Regions from separate parts of the Vibrio sp. QJM3NY_15 genome, predicted to be linked through region 2. Evidence: predicted binding sites of a transcription regulator. Region 2 holds the regulator's gene; each other region holds the start of a gene.

Region 1 (4,290 bases), 1.7 Mb from region 2:
TCTTCGCCTAGCGCTTCAATGTTCGCGTTAACACCACAGTGACCTGCGAACGCCATTTCAGCTAGCGTTACGAATAGACCGCCATCGCCTTTATCGTGGTAAGCCACAACTTGGTCGTTAGCAACAAGTGCCTGAACACCTTCGTAGAAACCTTTTAGCTGTGCTGCGTTGTCTACGTCTGCTGGCTTATCACCAAGCTGCTTGTAAACTTGCGCTAGTGCCGTTGCACCCATACGGTTTTTGCCGTTACCTAAGTCGATAAGAACTAGGCTTGTATTACCCTTGTCAGTGCGAAGCTGAGGCGTAATCGTCTTACGAACATCTTCAACACGTGCGAACGCAGTGATAACAAGAGATAGCGGAGACGTTACTTCTTTCTGCTCGCCATTCTCTTCCCATTTAGTCTTCATCGACATTGAGTCTTTACCCACAGGGATAGTTAGACCCAGTGCTGGACATAGTTCTTCACCTACGGCTTTAACCGCTTCGTAAAGGCCTGCATCTTCACCAGGGTGACCTGCTGGAGACATCCAGTTAGCTGACAATTTAATGTGTTTGATATCGCCGATGTTCGTCGCTGCGATGTTAGTGATTGCTTCACCAACCGCTAGACGAGCTGACGCGCCAAAGTCTAGAAGTGCAACTGGCGTACGCTCACCAAGAGACATTGCCTCACCGTGGTAAGAGTCGTAACTTGCTGCAGTTACTGCGCAGTTAGCAACTGGAACCTGCCATGGGCCAACCATTTGGTCACGAGCTACAAGGCCTGTAACCGAGCGGTCACCGATAGTGATAAGGAATGTTTTCTCTGCCACTGTAGGTAGGCGAAGAATACGGTCAACCGCTTCGTTTAGTTCGATACCAGAACGGTCAATCGCAGGATTGTTTGCTTTTAGCGTCTTCGCGTCACGGTGCATCTTAGGTGTTTTACCTAATAGGATGTCCATTGGCATGTCGATTGGCGTGTTGTCGAAATGTGAATCTTCTAGTTTCAGGTCACGTTCTTCTGTTGCTTTACCAACCACTGCGTAAGGTGCGCGTTCACGCTTACAAATCGCGTCGAATGTTGCCATGTCTTTATCAGCAACCGCCATTACGTAACGCTCTTGAGATTCGTTACACCAGATCTCAAGTGGGCTCATGCCCGGCTCATCGTTTGGCACGTCACGTAGATTAAAGATACCGCCACGCTCGCCATCGTCTACTAGTTCAGGAAGAGCATTCGAGATACCGCCTGCGCCCACATCGTGGATAAATGCGATTGGGTTCGCATCACCAAGTTGCCAACAACGGTCGATAACTTCCTGACAACGACGTTCCATCTCTGGGTTTTCACGTTGTACAGAAGCAAAATCTAAGTCTTCAGAAGAAGAACCAGAATCCATTGAAGATGCAGCACCGCCACCAAGGCCGATGTTCATTGCTGGACCGCCAAGAACGATTAGGCTTGCACCTACTGGGATCTCTTTCTTCTGAACATGATCATCACGAATGTTACCTAGACCACCAGCCAGCATGATTGGCTTGTGGTAACCACGTACTTCTTCACCCGCGTGAGAGTTTACTTTCTCTTCGTAAGTACGGAAGTAACCTAATAGGTTTGGACGACCAAATTCGTTGTTGAATGCTGCGCCACCAAGAGGGCCTTCAAGCATGATATCCAAAGCAGTAACAATACGGCTCGGCTTACCAAAGTCAGTTTCCCAAGGTTGAACGAAGTTCGGGATCTTAAGGTTAGATACAGAGAAAGCAACCAGACCCGCTTTTGGCTTACCACCAATACCTGTCGCGCCTTCATCACGGATTTCACCGCCTGAACCTGTTGATGCGCCCGGCCATGGAGAAATTGCCGTTGGGTGGTTGTGCGTTTCAACTTTCATCAAGATGTGTGTTTTCTCTTGGTGATAGTTGTACTGACGAGTTTCTGGATCTGGGAAGAAACGACCGACTTCAGAACCTGTCATTACCGCTGCGTTATCTTTATAAGCAGACAGAACGTGTTCTGGTGTCGTTTCAAAGGTGTTCTTAATCATCTTGAATAATGATTTTTCTTGCTTAACGCCATCGATAGTCCAATCAGCGTTAAAAATCTTGTGACGACAGTGCTCTGAGTTCGCTTGTGCAAACATCATTAGCTCGATGTCAGTCGGGTTACGACCTAGCTTTTCAGTGAAGCTTTCAAGAAGGTAATCAATTTCATCTTCTGCTAGCGCAAGACCTAGGGTAACGTTTGCTTTTTCAAGCGCTTTACGTCCGCCAGTTAATAGGTCAACTTCCGCATAAGGAGCAGGCTCAGCAACTGTGAATAGTGCTGCTGCCGATTCGAAGTCAGTGAAAACCACTTCCATCATACGGTCGTGCAGAATTGCTTTCAGCTCAACAAGTTGAAGCTCTGAAAGTTCAGAAGAAGTTTCAATGTAGAAAGCGGTACCGCGCTCTAGACGTGACACTTTAGCCAGTCCACAGTTGTGTGCGATATCAGTTGATTTTGAAGACCAAGGCGAGATAGTGCCTGGACGTGGCGTTGCAAGCAGCAGTAAACCTTCAGGTTCATGCTCTTCAATCGTTGGACCGTAAGTCAGTAGCTTTTCTAGCTTCTCAACTTCAGACGCATCTAGGTCTGCCGTTAAATCAGCAAAGTGGGCAAACTCAGCGTAAATACCTGTTACAGGTAAGCTTAATTCACGACAAAGCTCTAAAAGCTTGTTAACACGAAACTCAGATAGAGCTGGGGAGCCACGCAAAATTCTCATGTGCTTAGGTCTCTTATGCAGTTGATTAAGGTGATATTGGAATAAATTCAGTGGGTTATAGGAACAACCTAACTGTTTTCTTCGAAGCTATTCCCGAAGGTTAACAAACCTATGCCGATTCCACCTCTTCAATGCGAGCGCATTATAAAGCATTTCTTTTTGTGACGTAACACCAAAAGCAACCGTTTGCGTTATTTTTTTAATCTAACGATATAAATGACAGTTTTGCTGCATTTATCAGCACTTTTACAACTGTTTAAATAAACCTGCTTTGCCAGCCTTGCGGGGTTTGGTATAAAGGGGCTTCCACTTTTCGAGATTTCATTTTGATGCCTAAATTTACGCTCATCTTTTCGTCTAAATTCCTTCTGCTCGTTATCGCTCTGTTAGGGGTAACGGGATGCCAGATTGAATCTGAACCTAAAAGTGTCCTTGAGCAGATACGAGATCGCGGCGTTCTTCGTGTCGGCACCCTGAATAACCAACTCTCTTATTACATCGGCCCCGATGGCCCTGCTGGCTTAGATTACGAGTTAGCTCGTGAGTTTGCGCAGGAGCTTGGTGTAAAGCTTGAGGTTAAACCTGCATACCGTTTATCCGGCCTATTTCCAGCCCTTAAGAAAGGCGAGATCGATCTTATCGCGACTGGGTTAACACAAAACAATAACCTGACACGTGCGTATCGCGCCGCGCCCGCTTATTACTATGTAAGCCAACAAGTCGTGTACAAAAAAGGCCAGTGGCGACCAAGAAACCTCGGTCAACTGATCAAGTTTGAAAACGAGCGTCAGGCCGAATTTGTAAAAGCACAATCTGAATCAGAAGAAACGGCATCAAATGAAACACTAACGCCGTCTTTGGTTGTGGTGAAAGACTCACACTTTGAACCAACACTAAAACAGCTACAGAACACACACGATGACTTTATCTACGATGCGGTCGGTAATGCAGACATCAATGACCTGCTAAAAGAAGTGTCGACTGGAGAACGCTTGTTTACGGTAGCGGACTCGATTGAGCTGTCACTCGCACAGCGTTTGTACCCAGACGTCGCTTTGGCATTTGAACTCACTGAAGACCAACCTATCTCTTGGTACTTAGAGCGTTCAGAAGATGAAAGCCTGTATGCATTGCTGATTGAGTTCTTCGGTAACCTAAAACAATCTGGTGAACTGGCTTCACTGGAAGAGAAGTACATCGGTCACATTGGTACCTTTGACTACGTTGATACTCGTGCTTTTATCCGCGCCTTGGATAGCAAGCTACCAAAATGGTCGCCACTGTTTCAGAAATACTCACAAGAATTTGATTGGCGCTTGATTGCTGCTTTGGCATACCAAGAGTCACACTGGAACCCAGTCGCACGTTCTCCTACTGGTGTTCGAGGTATGATGATGTTGACGCTACCAACCGCGAAAAGCGTAGGTGTAACTAATCGTCTTGACCCGAAACAGTCGGTACAAGGTGGCGTGGAATACTTACGTCGTATCGTGAATCGAGTTCCCGACTCTATTACTCAACATGAAAAGATCTGGTT
Region 2 (4,290 bases):
TTGAGCTTTCGCATTCTCAAGTGTTAGGTATTGGCCGAAATTGACGCCTAACAGGATGATGGTTACGACCAATACGATACCCAATATCATTTTATTACTCATTGATACTTCCTCTAATTTTTCAATGCATACAATTAGTATAGATAGACAGGCAAAGCATAGATTAACTTTCAACAGATATAAAAAAACTGTCAGTTTGCTTTTGATTGCTGACCATTTTTATAAATACATCTGACTACTTCACCTTGAATGGGCCGATGACAGATAGGTTCGACGTTAAACACATGTTAGATCTGATGTGTTTTTCTTTCTAAGGTAGGAGGTTGTTTTGCTTGAACAAATTCTATTTAATAAATTTTAAGGCTATAAAAAGTGACAGGAATTTGAAATACATTTGGTCTTGGTACGTTCTATATACGTAACAATCGAGACGTAAAGGTTGTTCCGATAATGATTCAGGCATAAAACTAAGGAGTTAGCTATGAAATTTTTATCATTGATTACTGTTATTGCGACTGCAGGTCTTATCTCTTTTCAAGCAACAGGTGCTGGTGTTTACCACCGGGTTGCCGCTGAGTCAAAAATATTCAAAGGTGAAACAGTATCTACTGAAAACCAAGCCTATGAAGACGGAAAGAAAATATGGCAAGATTTGAATACTAAAGAATCTTTTGAGCTTAGTCGCATTCTTCCTCAAGCTTCTGAAAAGGTAGACGTGAGATCTTTTGAAATCAAGAATGGTTCTATTAAAGTCAAAGAGATTATGGATTCTTCAGGAACCATCAATTTTGTACCCATGGTAAAAGTTGATTACAAATATTATTACCGTCCATCTTTTTAGCCAGTCCAGTGCTAGCTCTCTAGCTTAAAGGAGAGCTACTTTTTTTGTATAAAAAAAGCCGCAAGAATGCGGCTTAGTTATGTAGATAGTTTGAACTGACAATATTAATTGACGCGACTGATAAGCTCTTCACGACGTTGCTGCGGTATAACAGACCAATGAGTACCATTGATCGCACCTTCTAGCGCCCAAAGCAGCTCAATGCTGACAGAGGAAGCATGTGATTCCTTGATGGCGTTAAATGCGTTTACAGAGCCAGATTCATATAAACATTCTACAGAATCGATCCCGGCCTTTTTTAACATACGCTCGGTAGCGAGTCGAAGGTTAGGGAGGTCCTTTAATCGAGTTGGCTTAGCAGAAGATTGCTCAGCTTTCTCTTCTTTAGCAAACCCCAAAGACGTCGTAGCAAGCTGCAAGATTTTTTCTTGGTCTTGCCACAAGCCTTCCGGCAATGCGAAATACTTTGTGACGACAGGGAAACCACGTTTTTTGTAGACGTATGGTCGAAACCCTTGTTGCTCGAATTGCTTTGTTGTGTCTTTGTCCGCTCTTATGTGCAACTGGTCGTTAACAACCAGAGCAAACATCGTGTCATCAGCAAAAAGCCCGAATCCACCAAACATTGAGCGTGACTTTATTTTTCCTAGGGGCTCAAATAATTTCATTGAGTCCTTTAGTATCGGTTTATCCATGTTATCTATCTCGGTGTATTTGAACTACGCCACCAAATAAGCAGGTCCGAGAGATTAGCAAAATGTTGCAATTAAATTGTCAATAAGCCGTAAATTACTAAATTGTTAGTAATTACCGCATTTTGCCATCGGTAACCCCGCTACCATACCAACGAGTGGTTTAGGCCGGAAGCTTTGCGTCTCACTCTTTCGAGTGGTTTGCCCTGTGCGTGACTGACTGAATAGAATAAAGTTTTTGTTGAATGAGGCTCACACCTGATATTTCAAAATGTGATATTGCTTCAATTAATGATCTTGGTGTTATGCAACTGGGTTTATTTTATCTGCTTATAAAAAAAGCGCACTCAAAGGTGCGCTTAATGAAATTAAACTCGATTTATCAATTAATTTAACGTTTTAACCGTGCTTCGCTCAACAATTTCTGGGTGCATTTCGAAGACACGTTTTTCATGATCTTTATCTTTAATGCGTTCCAACAAAATTTCGAATGCATTTTTACCAACACGACGCTTAGGTTGGTGAACCGTCGTCAATGGTGGAGAGAAGTATTCCGCAAGTTCAATGTTGTCGTAACCGATAACCGAAATATCTTCAGGAATACGAATACCTTGCTGCTGCAGGCGACTCATTAGGCCAAGTGCCATTGTGTCGTTAAAACAGAACACTGCGGTAGGGCGATCTTCCATCTGAGCAATTTTATCAGCCGCAAGTACAGCGGTATCACACTCAAAGTTACCTTCAATGATGAGCTTTTCGTCGGTTGCCACCTTCGCTTCATTGAGTGCGCGTTTGTAACCCGCGATGCGTTCTACACATGCTGCTTTGTCTAAGTGGCCACTTAAACAAGCAATCTTTGTGTGACCACGTTCTAGCAAGTACTTGGTTGCTAGATAGCCGCCTTCTTCAGAGTTGTCGATGATCTTATCAGCCTGAGAGGTTTCTGGGCCCCAATCCATGACAACTTTTGGGATATCAGCATGGCGATCTAACATGCCACGAAGTTCTTCTGTTAAGTCAGAACACATAACCAAGATGCCATCTACACGTTTTTCTGCAAGCATTCGAATGTAGTCACGTTGCTTCTCATAGATACCACCCGTGTTACACAGAATCAAAGTGTAACCTTGACGGTAGCAGTAGCTTTCAACACCATCGATTACTTCAGAGAAGAAGAGGTTTGTTGATTGAGTCACTAGCATGCCGATAGTGCGTGTTGAATTGCATTTCAAGCTACGCGCTACAGCACTTGGTGCGTAGTTTAACTCGTCTACGGCTTTATTTACTTTCTCTTGAGTCGCTTCTGCAACAAAACGTGTTTTGTTGATTACGTGAGAAACGGTGGTAGTTGATACGCCTGCTAAGCGAGCGACATCTTTTATAGTGGCCATGGTTTTATCCTATTAGAAGCTACTTTCCCAAAGTACGGAATAAAGTAGCCGTTAAGCTACCTAACTAAGAGCTTAAATTTGTAGGGCTCTTTGGGGTACTAAAGTGCTAAAAAACAAAAAACCGCTATTGAGCGGCTTGTCTTAACACCGAAATGCTCTGAACTTAAATAAGCATAGCATTTCGTGAATGTTTCATATTTTATCGTTTGCGGTCACAATTTTAGACTGACTAGAAATTACTCGCAATAAAATTCACCCAGAAATCTGGGTGAATTGTCACATTCTATTGAATTTGTTTACTTAATCATCAGCGAATCTTATTCACCCGCTAAATACTGAGTGTCCAGATTACAGAAGGCCACGAGAAGAGTTGCCACAGATGCATAGAAACCGAATGAATCGATCTCACAACATTTAACGTTGAACTTTGGTACCCAAGTAAGGACTTGATGTTCAATAAATTGCTGTTGAACAGTGAACGATTTTTCTAATTCTTCTTCAAGCTCAGTGTCATTTGAACGGATGATGAGATTGCCAAGGAAATCAAGTTCGATAGCAATGTGGTCTGCTGGCTCTTTCAGATCTTGGTTAACTACCAAGTTGTGCTTAGCCATGATCTCTTCCATGTCTTTAGCTGGCTTGTCGTTTAATAGACCCGTTTCGCCGATATACATTGAAGCGTAAGGTAGAGCACCATGTTTATCTGTCTTTAAAAATAGATCGCAAAAGTCAGCAGACAGCTCTAGTTGGGCATCTTCACGTGTTTGTAGACGGTTCAATGCGTCTACCAGTTTATCAATCGCAGGCTTGAGTGTTTCGTTTTCGCCTAAACCAGTCAGGAAAGAACGGATCTCAACAGAGTGGTAGTGGTCGAGTTCTTCTTGTGTGAGCTCTTTAGCGAACAAGCTTGATAGCCACCAATAGATTTCAGCTCTTTGTTCGTTGAATGCTTTCGTATCTTTCATTTCATAGATCCTGATTTAGTCTTGTGATGTTTATATACCCAAGCATCGCGAAGTCATTTGGGTATAAGCACACCAAGGCTCAATAACAAGGTTATTTGCTAAACGCAAAGTGACTCGTTAGTCGTAATGCCTATATTGAATTGCGATGGACGATAAATAGCAAGGTTTTAGATTGTCTTGTATCAAAAAATATTCATGTTTCTCGCTTTTATCTGCTGTACCACTAGAATTGTTACTAGTTATGAATAGAATGGTTACTGAAACTATTAAATAAGAAAAGTGGTGTAGATGAGCTATCACGTATTAGTCGTAGAAGATGATGTGGTAACCCGAAGTAAGCTGGTTGGATATTTCCAGAACGAAGGTTACACAGTGAGCGAAGCGGAAAGCGGCGCTCAGAT
Region 3 (4,290 bases), 1.2 Mb from region 2:
GTTTTGTTCCCGGACGAAGGCCACGCCAAAGCATGAAGCTCTCAGCGGCCTGTCCTACCAACATACCCAAACCATCATAAGCAGCATGAACACCATTATCTAATGCCCACTGATTGAATACCGTGTTGCCCGATCCGTAAACCATGTCATAAACGGCACTATTCGAATTGAAGATAATCTCAGAAACTTCAGGAAGCTGACCACTTAGGCCAGACGAAGTCGAATTAATGATGACATCAAACCCTTCATTAACATCGCTTAACCCCATTCCTTTGATGTTTCCATGTGAAGAAAACATCTCGGCCAGAAGTTCAGCCTTTGAACTGGTTCGATTAGCGACTACCAACTGTTGTGGCTTTTGGTCGAGAAGAGGTTGAATCACTCCTCGAGCAGCACCACCAGCGCCAAGCAGAAGAACGCGAGCCCCTTCGAGCATAACTTGATGTTGAAGAAGGTCTTGAACTAAACCCTCACCATCGGTGTTATCACCAATGATCTCTCCATCATCAAGCTTCTTAAGTGTGTTTACAGCACCTGCTAGTTCAGCTCTTTCAGTCAGGCGATTAGCGAACTGATAAGCATCTTCTTTAAATGGCGCTGTGACATTACACCCTCTACCACCTTCACTAAAAAAAGCTTGAGCAGCAATGATGAATTCACCTTGTTCTGGCTGGAGAGCTGTATAGGTAAGTTGTTGGCTGGTTTGGCGAGCAAATAATGTGTGAATGAATGGCGATTTGCTTTGCCCAATAGGATTACCGAAAACGGCATAACGATCTACTTGCTGTGTCATATCCTTACCTAACAGAAATAATAAAAAGGGTCATCTATATAGATGACCCTATCACTATCCCTATAAGGAAGGAAGAACTACCAAACTCGAGGTTTGAGGTAGTCACTATAAAGCAGAGCTTCTGGTGAGCCTGCTTGTGGTTCATAGCGATATTCCCAACGAGCCAACGGCGGCATAGACATCAATATAGACTCTGTGCGCCCACCGCTTTGCAGACCAAACAGGGTACCACGGTCGTAAACTAGGTTAAATTCAACATAGCGACCACGACGATAAAGTTGGAAGTCACGCTCGCGCTCACCGTAAGACGTCTCTTTACGTCGTTCTACAATTGGTAGATAGGCGGCTGTAAAGCCTTCACCGACAGCCTGCATATAAGCAAAGCTCTTATCGAAACCCCACTCATTCAGATCATCAAAGAACAGACCACCAACACCGCGTGTTTCGTCTCGGTGAGGTAGATAGAAATACTTATCACACCACTCTTTGTGTTCTTGGTAAACGTCCTCACCAAATGGTGCGCACAGATCTTTAGCGGTTTGATGCCAAGATTGGCAATCTTCATCGACAGGATAGAATGGTGTTAAATCAAAACCACCACCGAACCACCAAATCGGGTCTTCCCCTTCTTTTTCCGCAATAAAGAATCGAACGTTCGCGTGCGAGGTTGGGATGTATGGGTTTTTAGGGTGGATAACTAATGAAACGCCCATCGCTTCAAACTTACGTCCCGCTAATTCAGGACGGTGAGCGGTTGCTGAAGCTGGCATCGCCTTACCTGCTACGTGAGAGAAGTTAACCCCACCTTGCTCAAAGACCGCACCGTTGGTCATCACGCGAGTTCGACCACCGCCACCTAAGCGATCGCCAGGTTCGCGCTGCCATGCATCTTCTTCAAACAGTGCAGTACCATCAGCTTGCTCAAGCTGTTGGCAAATCGAATCTTGTAGGCTCAGTAAAAACTGCTTTACTGCTTCTTTATCAATTGCTGACATCTTTCTTCCTCTGCAGGGTTTAACCCTGTCTTAATATTTTCGACGTTTTTGCATCTCTAATTTCGCTTGGCTTCTCACGACCACCCGTTTGACCTTCGAGAATAGCCACCAAATGTTGACCCAGTTGCTGTTGAACTTCTTCAGTCGTCATACAAGGTGGTTCACCTGTCAGGTTAGCACTGGTCGAGGTTAACGGCTTACCGAATTCATTACACATTCTTTGAACCAAAGGGTGATCCGTCACGCGTACCGCGATCGAATCAAATTGACCGCTTACCCAGTCAGTAACTTTACTGCTGGTTGGCATAATCCAAGTGACCGGGCCTGGCCATGTCGCTTTAACCGTCGCTAATTGGTCATCGGTTAGTTGGCTTTCGTCAATATAAGGCAACAACTGCTCGTAACTTGCAGCAATTAGGATCAACCCTTTTTCCATCGGTCGTTGTTTTAAGTCGAGCAGTTTCTTAATGGCTTGTGGATTATCGGGATCACAACCGACCCCAAAAACGCCTTCTGTCGGGTAAGCAATGACTTCACCTTGTTGTAATGCCTGCAAAGTATGTTGAAAGTTATCCAAGGGTTGCCTCATTAATTCTGTTATCGAACTCGCTAAGTGTACAAATTATCATTCACTGTGACTAAAGCTATTTGTTTATAAAATGTATCAATTAACAACTTAGACTGACGCAAACGTTTTCCTTAAGCAATTTTACCCGTATAATGCGCGCAAAATATCTAATCACTAATTAAATCGTACCTGAAGGAGTTTGAGATGACTGTCGGTATTATCATGGGTTCTAAATCTGATTGGCCAACAATGAAGCTAGCTGCAGAAATGTTGGATCAGTTTGGCGTGGCGTACGAAACAAAAGTGGTTTCTGCTCACCGCACACCTCAGTTGCTTGCTGACTACGCAACCAGTGCGAAAGAGCGCGGTATTAAAGTGATTATTGCTGGTGCTGGCGGTGCTGCGCATCTTCCGGGCATGGCTGCAGCTTTCACAAGCGTACCTGTTTTAGGTGTTCCTGTTCAGTCTAAAGCACTGAAAGGCATGGACTCACTGCTTTCTATCGTACAAATGCCAAAAGGTATCGCGGTAGGTACTCTGGCTATCGGTGAAGCTGGCGCAGCCAATGCAGGCATCCTAGCCGCTCAAATCATTGGTACACACAATGAAGAAGTGATGGCGAAAGTAGAAGCGTTCCGCTCTGAGCAAACAGAAACGGTTCTTGCTAATCCAAACCCTGCAGAGGACTAATTCCCATGCATGTTCTTGTGTTAGGCGCGGGCCAACTTGCTCGCATGATGTCCCTAGCTGGGGCACCGCTGAATATTGAAATTTCTGCTTTTGATGTTGGCAGCAAAAATATTGTTCACCCATTAACGCAAGCGATTCTAGGCAACGGCTTAGACAATGCGATTGAGCGTGCGGACGTCATTACTGCAGAGTTCGAACATATTCCTCACGACGTGCTTGAGGTATGTGAACGCAGCGGTAAGTTCTTACCGACAACAGAAGCAATCAAAGCTGGCGGTGACCGTCGTCTTGAAAAAGCCCTGTTAGACGAAGCAAACGTGAAAAATGCTAAGTACTACGTGATTAACTCTCGCGAAGACTTTGACGCTGCGATTGCTCACGTAGGCTTGCCAATGGTCTTGAAGAGCACACTTGGCGGCTACGATGGCAAAGGCCAGTGGCGCTTAAAGACATTAGATAATGTTGAGTCAACTTGGACAGAAATGGCTGAGTGCATTGCAGCAACAGACAACCAAGCGATTGTGGCTGAAGAGTTCGTTCCGTTTGACCGCGAAGTATCACTTGTCGGTGCTCGTGGCGCCAATGGCGAGATCCAAGTGTACCCACTGGCTGAAAATGTTCACACCGACGGCGTATTGAGCTTATCGACAGCGATTGATGACATTGAACTGCAAGAGCAAGCAAAAACCATGTTCACCGCTGTTGCAGATCGTTTGGATTACGTTGGCGTGCTAGCGTTAGAGTTCTTTGATGTTAAAGGTTCACTGCTGGTTAACGAAATTGCACCACGTGTTCATAACTCGGGCCACTGGACGCAACAAGGCGCAGAGACTTGTCAGTTTGAGAACCATCTACGTGCCGTATGTGGGATGCCATTAGGCAGCACTAAACTGATTCGCCCAACTGCAATGATCAACATCCTTGGCGAAGATACTCTACCTGAAGCAATTCTTGCTCAAGGTGGCTGTCATGTTCATTGGTATGGCAAAGAGAAGCGTGCAGGTCGTAAGATGGGCCACATTAACGTGAGCGCTGACTACAACGCAGAGCTGCAAAGAGCGTTATGCTCACTGGCAGACATTCTCGACAAACAAGCATATCCAGCTGTGCATGAGTTTGCTGAGCAGATGAAGTAAACCTACATTGTGGATTTGATATAAAAATGGCGCTCAGTGAGCGCCGTTTTTTTGTCTATAACATCAGGTTATTGAGATTGAATGTGGTGACACTTGCGATCAGCACAT

Evidence for each region. The regulator PurR, encoded in region 2, represses purine synthesis genes. The targets are predictions, from matches to a motif close to TNANGNAAACGTTTNCNTNA.
Region 1: the regulator PurR is predicted to act here: its motif matches at 2,928-2,947, upstream of purL (phosphoribosylformylglycinamidine synthase).
Region 3: the regulator PurR is predicted to act here: its motif matches at 2,471-2,490, upstream of purE (5-(carboxyamino)imidazole ribonucleotide mutase).

Annotation. Positions count from the first base shown of each region.
Region 1 covers NZ_CM173517.1:726,601-730,890, reverse strand. The annotation lists gene purL (phosphoribosylformylglycinamidine synthase) at 1-2,753, opposite strand, end outside; gene mltF (membrane-bound lytic murein transglycosylase MltF) at 3,083-4,290, shown strand, end outside.
Region 2 covers NZ_CM173517.1:2,410,054-2,414,343, reverse strand. The annotation lists gene AC3CKG_RS10750 (TVP38/TMEM64 family protein) at 1-102, opposite strand, end outside; gene AC3CKG_RS10745 (DUF3316 domain-containing protein) at 482-841, shown strand; gene AC3CKG_RS10740 (TfoX/Sxy family DNA transformation protein) at 946-1,536, opposite strand; cyclic di-GMP riboswitch class I at 1,664-1,749, opposite strand; gene purR (HTH-type transcriptional repressor PurR) at 1,920-2,924, opposite strand; gene torD (molecular chaperone TorD) at 3,242-3,889, opposite strand; gene torR (two-component system response regulator TorR) at 4,178-4,290, shown strand, end outside.
Region 3 covers NZ_CM173517.1:3,582,122-3,586,411, forward strand. The annotation lists gene aroE (shikimate dehydrogenase) at 1-793, opposite strand, end outside; gene hemF (oxygen-dependent coproporphyrinogen oxidase) at 871-1,788, opposite strand; gene tsaC (L-threonylcarbamoyladenylate synthase type 1 TsaC) at 1,808-2,365, opposite strand; gene purE (5-(carboxyamino)imidazole ribonucleotide mutase) at 2,561-3,046, shown strand; gene AC3CKG_RS16190 (5-(carboxyamino)imidazole ribonucleotide synthase) at 3,052-4,182, shown strand; gene AC3CKG_RS16195 (DNA topoisomerase family protein) at 4,251-4,290, opposite strand, start outside.